DNA from 2 places in the Thauera sp. AutoDN2 genome. Region 1 is predicted to be linked to the other one. Evidence: predicted binding sites of a transcription regulator. Region 1 holds the regulator's gene; the other holds the start of a gene.

Region 1 (3,393 bases):
GCGTACCGCCGAACAGGCGTAGTGTTGTGGACACCTCGAGCAGCACAGCATCCGGTGGTGCCAGGCTGATGCGTGGGGTGAAGCGTGCAGCCCAGAGGGCGATCTCTTCCAGCGCGGCACGCTCGCGTGCCGGCGCGCGCGCGCGCAGCGAAAGCACGGGAAGCAGGCTCAGCGCACTGGCCGGGCGTAGCCCCGGCACGATGCCGAGCGCACGCGCAGGGGCATTCGCGGCGATCAGCTGCGCACGCGGGGGCGGAGAGGCGACTGCGAGCGGCTGCGGCGAGGACATGGCGCGGGTGAAGACCTGCAAGGGCAACTCGGGCAGTACGATGGCGAGCCACAGCATGGCGCGCAGGCTCAGCGGACCAGGGTCAGGGGGGGTGAAGTGGGGGCAGCCACCCCCGGCGACCCTGCGGTAGCCCGGGGCGGCCCGTTCCCAGGTGTCTCGTTCGCCCATGCTTCAGGTGCGGTCCCGGTGATCGGAGCGGCGGCAGGCGGCTCCGGCCCGCCGGCGGCATGCAGGTTCAACAACAACGGCTCCGCGAGAGGCGGGCCACGCCGCTTGAGCACATGGATCTGCAGGCCCTGATCATGTGCGGCAAGCGCCAGGCGCAGTGGCGCGGGCGATGAATGCTGCGCCGTGCTGTGCGGACGAAAAAGAAAAATGGGGGTGGCGCTTTCCTCGGCTGCGAGTTGCAGGCGTCTGAGTGCGGTGTTATCTCCCTGCAGGGCCCATGCAAGCACGCATGCGCAGTTGCCCGAAGCGGTCGCCTGGCGTGCGGCCCAGAGCAGATTCTGGCGGCTGCGGGTGCGCACCAGCAGCAGGCGTGACAGGGGTACGCCTGCGTGTGCCAGTGCAGGGGCGTAAGGCAGCAGGGGCGGAGCAATCCAGATCACCCATTGGGTCTGTGTCACGCGGCGCAACAGGGGCAGGAGCAGGGAGAGCTCCCCGACGCCGGGGCGGTTGCACAGCAGTTCGATCAGCGCGCCGGCTGGCCAGCCGCCACCCGGCAGCGCCGCATCAAGCTCGGCGAAGCCGCTCGGAAGCACCCGTGCCCGCCCCTGTGCAAGCTGGTTTGCTTGCCAGACACTGCCGGCCGGCAGCTTGGCGAGCGCATTGGCGAGCGCATCCGTGCCGGCGGACAGGGAAAGGGGCGAGGATGCAGAAGGGCGCACAGAGGGGGGCGCAGGCAGGGAGGCATGCTGCGGCGCGTCCCCGGCGTGGCGAAGCGGGATGGCCATGGTGGTCGCGCCATCGGAATCGACGTCAGTGATCCTTGCGGATCAGCCCGACCATGATGCCTTCGATCACCACGGGCGCCTGGCGGGTGTCGACGACGATGGGCGTGTAGTCCGGGTTTGCCGGCAGGAGTTCGACCACCGGGCCCTTGCGCTGCAAGGTTTTGACCGTGACGTCGTCGTCGACGCGGGCGACCACGATCTGGCCGTTGCGCGCCTCGGTACTGCGGTGCACGGCGATGAGGTCGCCGTCGAGGATGCCGGCATCGCGCATGCTCATGCCGCGCACGCGCAGCAGGTAGTCGGCCTTTGGCGAGAAGAGGGTAGGGTCGAGCTGGAAGCGCGCTTCGACATGCTCGGCGGCGAGGATTGGACTGCCCGCGGCAACCCGCCCAACCAGTGGCAGTCCGAGCGCCTCGGCGAGGCGGATGCCGCGGGCGCGGCCTTCCTCGAGCAGGATGGCGCCCTTGGCGGCGAGTGCGCGCAGATGGGTCTCGGCGGCGTTGGGCGAGCGGAAGCCGAAGGCGGTGCACACTTCGGCGCGCGTGGGCGGGCGGCCCTCGGATTCGACGGTGGCACGGATGAAGTCGAGGATTTCCTGCTGGCGTGCGGTAAGGTTTTCGCTACGGGCGCTCATGTCAGCCTCCAATGGATGGCTGTAATTTTAAACAGTTGTGCGCCGAGAGCAAGCGGTAAGGCAGAAACCAGAAACCGCAGTGGGCGCAATTCCAGCCCCCCGGGTGGTCCAGCACCATCGCATGCATGGTCTCGGGCAGGTTCTGGAAAGAACGGTGCGGGGCGGCTTTCGGCATGGTGCGGTTCTCCTGGCTGTTCGAGGCAATGATGCGCTGCATCTTGAGCCTGCGCCCGATATGGGCTATTGCTTCAGTCTCGGGCGTGGCTGCAGGTGCGCACCGAAACGAACCATACGACAAGGGACGCGTCTGCCTGCCCGGCTGGCGCAGTTTCCGGAAGCTGTCCTGGCCAGCGTCGGTAGTGTTGGCCGGGGCTCTCGGCTAGAATCCGCCCCTCATCACGGAGAACACATGCTCAAAAGCGGAGATACCGCCCCCGCCTTTACGTTGCCTGATGCCGACATGGAAATTTTCGACCTCGCGTCGGAGGTCGGCAAGCATCATGTCGTTCTTTACTTCTACCCCCGCGACAAGACCCCGGGCTGCACGCTCCAGGCCGCAGATTTCAGCGACCACGAGGACGAGTTCGCCCTTTTCGACTGCATCGTGGTCGGCGTGAGTCCGGACGATTGTCTGACGCACGCCGAGTTTCGTGACCAGGAAGGTTTGTCGATCCGTCTGCTCTCCGATGCGGATACCGAGGCGTGCCGTCTCTACGGTGTCTGGCAGGAACGGGAAGTCGACGGCGTGAAGAAGATGGGTGTGCGGCGATCGACCTTCATCATCGACAAGGAAGGCTGCATTCGCCACGCGCTCTACGATGTGACACCCCGTGGCCACGCCGCCGCGGTTTTCGAACTGGTCAAGGAACTGGAACCCCGAAATGCAAAACGAAATCGTAAAAAATAGCGTGGTCACGCTACAGTACACCGTGCGCGATCCGGAAGGCAGCGTCATCGACGACGGGCAGCACCCGCTGGTGTATCTGCATGGCGGCTACGACGGCATCTTCCCGGTGCTTGAAGAAGCGCTGCATGGCCGGAAGCTCGGTGAGCAACTGCAGGTCAAGCTGCAGCCCGAGGATGCCTTCGGCGACTACGACGAGGAGCTGGTCCTGGTCGAGGACGCCAAGCTCTTCCCGGACAACATCGAGGTGGGCATGAGCTTCGAGCGCGTCTCGGACGACGGCGAGGAAGACATGGTCTACCGCATCACCGACATCGCCGACGGCAAGGTCGTGGTCGATGGAAACCACCCGCTGGCCGGTGTGGCGCTGGTATTCGACATCACTGTCGCTGAAGTGCGGGCGGCCAGCGCCGAGGAGCTCTCCCACGGCCACGTTCATGGTCCGGGCGGACATCACCACCACTGATATCGCCGAATCTCCACTGCTTCAGGTCGCCGGCCTGAGCGTGGAGATTGCGCGCGCCGGCGGCGAGATTCGTCCTGTCGACGGCGTCGACCTCGAGATCCGCAGCGGAGAAACGCTCGCCCTGCTGGGCGAGTCCGGCTGCGGCAA
Region 2 (3,393 bases), on a different contig from region 1:
CGCCCATCGAGATGTCCGCCCCGCCCTGGGTCTGCGCGAACAGCGCACCGGCCAGGCCCACCAGCGCGTTCGACAATGCCATGCCGGCCAGCACCGCCAGCCCGGTGTTGACACCCTGTGCGCGCGCCATGCGCGCGTTCGAGCCGGTGGCGCGAATCGCCAGCCCGCTCTGGGTGGCGAAGTAGGCATCCAGGGCGAGCTTGACCGCCAGCACGACAAAGACCAGCAGCAGCGGGCGGAACACATAGTCGGCCATCGCCTCGGGCTGCAGCAGGTTGAAGACAGTGGGCTCCATGATCAACGGCACGTTGGGCTTGCCCATGATGCGCAGGTTGATCGAGTAGAGCGCGATCATCATCAGGATGCTGGCGAGCAGGTCCATGATCTTGAGGCTGACGTTGAGCCAGCCGGTGACCAGTCCGGCGACCGCACCGGCGAGCGTCGCCACGATGGTGGCGGTGAAGGGATCGTAGCCGGCGGCGATCATGGTCGCGGCGACCGCGCCGCCGAGCGGGAAGCTGCCATCCACGGTCAGGTCAGGAAAGCGCAGCAGCCGGAACGAGATGTACACGCCGAGGGCGACGAGACTGAAGATCAGGCCGATCTCCAGCGCCCCGAGCAGGGTGTAGAGGGACATGGGAAATACCGTTGATTGAAAGACGACGCGGGCGCCCTGACAGGAGCGCCCGCGGCGGCCGGAGCGATCCGGCCGGTCCTGGACCGAGCCTGAACGCGATTACTCGATGACTTTGGCCGCGTCCTTGACGAGGTCTTCTGCCAGCGTGACGCCCTGCTTCTGCGCGGCGCCCGGGTTCACATGCAGGGACAGCTTGTTGCTGGTCTCGAAGGCAATGTCACCCGCCTTCTCGCCCTTGAGGATGCGCACAACCATCTCGCCGGTCTGCACGCCAATGGCCTTGTAGTCCATGCCGTACGCGGCCACCGCGCCACGCGCGACACTGTCGGTGTCGGCAGCCACGAGCGGGATCTTGGCGTCCATGCCGACCTTGACCAGCGCCTCGTAGGCCGACACCACGTTGTTGTCGGTGCTGGTGTAGAACACATCGACCTTGTCGATCAGGCTGCGCGCAGCCGAGCCGACATCCACCGAACGCGGCGCAGCGGCATCGACCAGGCTCATGCCGTGCTTGGGCAGAAGCTCGCGCATCTGCTCGAGCACCACGACCGAGTTGGCCTCGCCTGGGTTGAACACCATGCCCACGCGCTTGGCAGCGGGCGCCACACGCTTGATCAGTTCGATCTGCTTGTCGAGCTCGAGCGCATCCGACACCCCCGTGATATTGGTGCCCGAGGGCTGCATCGAAGGCACCAGCTTGGCGGCCACGGGATCGGTCACCGCCGAAAACACGAGGGGGATATCCTTGGTCGCGGCTGCCACGGCCTGCGCCGAGGGCGTGGCGATGGCGACGATCACATCGGACTTGTCGCCGACGAACTTACGCGCGATCTGTGCCGCGGTGCCGGTGTTCCCCTGGGCGCTCTGGTACTGCCACTTGAGGTTCTTGCCGTCCTCGTAGCCCGCGGCCGCGAGCGCCTCCTTGACGCCATCCCGGACCGCGTCGAGGGCCGGATGCTCGACGATCGCGGTGATGGCGACCGACTTCTGCTGCGCGTACACCGGGCTCGAAACGGCGAAAGCGAGCGCCAGCGCGCCGAACAGCACCTTGCGGGACTTGGTGAAGCTCATGAAGGACTCCTTGACGGCCATGCCGGCCGGGCAGTGAAGGACATACGCGATCGGCGACCGCGACAGGAAAGGCGAACGAGTCCGAGAGTTTAACAGCGCACTTGGCACATGCGACTGCGGTAGACCCCAAGACAGTGTCCAGCATTCACGATCAGCCGTAAGCCTTGCGAGAAAAACTGTATTTATTTACAGTTTTGCATGCCCATCCCGTATGCCGAACTTCACTGCCTGAGCAACTTCAGCTTCCAGCGCGGCGCCTCGCACCCCGAGGAGCTCATCGAGCGGGCTGCGGCCTTGGACTATGCGGCAATCGCGATCACCGACGAATGCTCGCTGGCCGGCGTGGTGCGCGCGCATCGTGCACTGCAGGAGATGCCCGTCAAAGACCGTCCGAAGCTGATCATCGGCAGCGAGTTCCAGCTCGCGGATGGGCCCCACGTCGTGCTGCTGGCCGCGAACCGGCGGGGCTACGGCCAGCTCTCGCGGCTCATCACCCAGGCCCGGCGTGCGGCCGACAAGGGGTGTTACCACATCGACCGGGAAATGCTCGAAGCCGACCCTGCGCAGCGTCTCGACGACTGCCTGGCCCTGCTCGTGCCACCGCCGCATTTTCCGCCCCTGCATGGGCTGGACGAGGCGGCGGCAGCGCTCGCCGCCGACGCGCGCTGGCTGGGCACGCTGTTTCCCGGCCGCAGCTGGATCGTGATGACGGCCCTGCTCGACGGCGTGGACGACCGCCGCCTGCACTGGCTGGATCACATCGCCGGCAGCGCCGGCCTGCCGCTGGTCGCCGCCAGCGGCGCGCTGATGCACGAGGCCGCCCGCCGCCCGCTGGCCGATGTGATGACTGCGCTGCGCCTGCACTGCAGCGTGGCTGAAGCCGGCCTGGCGCTCGCGCCCAACGGCGAACGCCGCCTGCACGATCACGCCACGCTCGCCAGCCGCTACCCGCCCGCACTGCTGGCCGAAACCCTCGCCGTGGCCGCGCGCTGCGGCTTCAGCCTGGACGAGCTGCGCTACGAATACCCGGCCGAACTCGTCCCCGCCGGCGAAACTCCGGCGAGCTGGCTGCGCCGCCTGGTCGAAGGCGGGCTGATGTGGCGCTTCGGCGCGCAGGTCTCCGTTCGCGCCGGTAACACCGTGGCACCCGTGCCACCAGCCTGCGCCGGCCATGCGTCGTCCACGGCCCCGTGCACCGACCCGCCGGCGCCGCTGCGCATCGCAACCCCGGCACCCACCGCCACGCCGCCCCAGCCCGCCGACGACCCCGCGCCGGCTTCGGTACGCACGCAGATCGAGTACGAGTTGGCACTGATCGCCGAGCTCGGCTACGAGCCCTATTTCCTCACCGTGCACGACATCGTCCGCTTCGCCCGCATCGCCGGCATCCTGTGCCAGGGGCGCGGCTCGGCGGCCAACTCGGTGGTGTGCTGGGCGCTCGGCATCACCGAAGTCGACCCGCAGCTCGGCATCATGCTGGTCGAACGCTTCATCTCGCGCGAGCGCAACGAGCCGCCCGACATCGACGTCGACTTCGAACACGACCGCCGCGAAGAGGTCATCCAGTACATCTACCGCAAGTACGGCCGGGACCGCGCCGCACTCGCCGCCACCGTGATCCGCTACCGCGCCCGCAGCGCGCTGCGCGACGTCGGCCGCGCGCTCGGTCTGGACGAGGCGCTGAT

The links. Region 1 encodes LexA, which represses DNA repair genes until DNA is damaged. Its sites were predicted from a motif close to ACTGTATNTANATACAGT; they were not measured.
Region 2: ACPT9U_RS16680 (error-prone DNA polymerase) is a predicted target of LexA. The motif match lies at 1,884-1,901, and genes of this name have one in related genera.

What each region holds. Positions count from the first base shown of each region.
Region 1 covers NZ_JBNCAR010000003.1:77,431-80,823, forward strand. The annotation lists gene ACPT9U_RS03010 (Y-family DNA polymerase) at 1-457, opposite strand, end outside; gene imuA (translesion DNA synthesis-associated protein ImuA) at 358-1,242, opposite strand; gene lexA (transcriptional repressor LexA) at 1,268-1,876, opposite strand; gene ACPT9U_RS03025 (hypothetical protein) at 1,878-2,093, opposite strand; gene ACPT9U_RS03030 (peroxiredoxin) at 2,286-2,783, shown strand; gene ACPT9U_RS03035 (FKBP-type peptidyl-prolyl cis-trans isomerase) at 2,758-3,246, shown strand; gene ACPT9U_RS03040 (ABC transporter ATP-binding protein) at 3,218-3,393, shown strand, end outside.
Region 2 covers NZ_JBNCAR010000052.1:1,351-4,743, forward strand. The annotation lists gene ACPT9U_RS16670 (ABC transporter permease) at 1-637, opposite strand, end outside; gene ACPT9U_RS16675 (ABC transporter substrate-binding protein) at 737-1,708, opposite strand; gene ACPT9U_RS16680 (error-prone DNA polymerase) at 1,907-3,393, shown strand, end outside.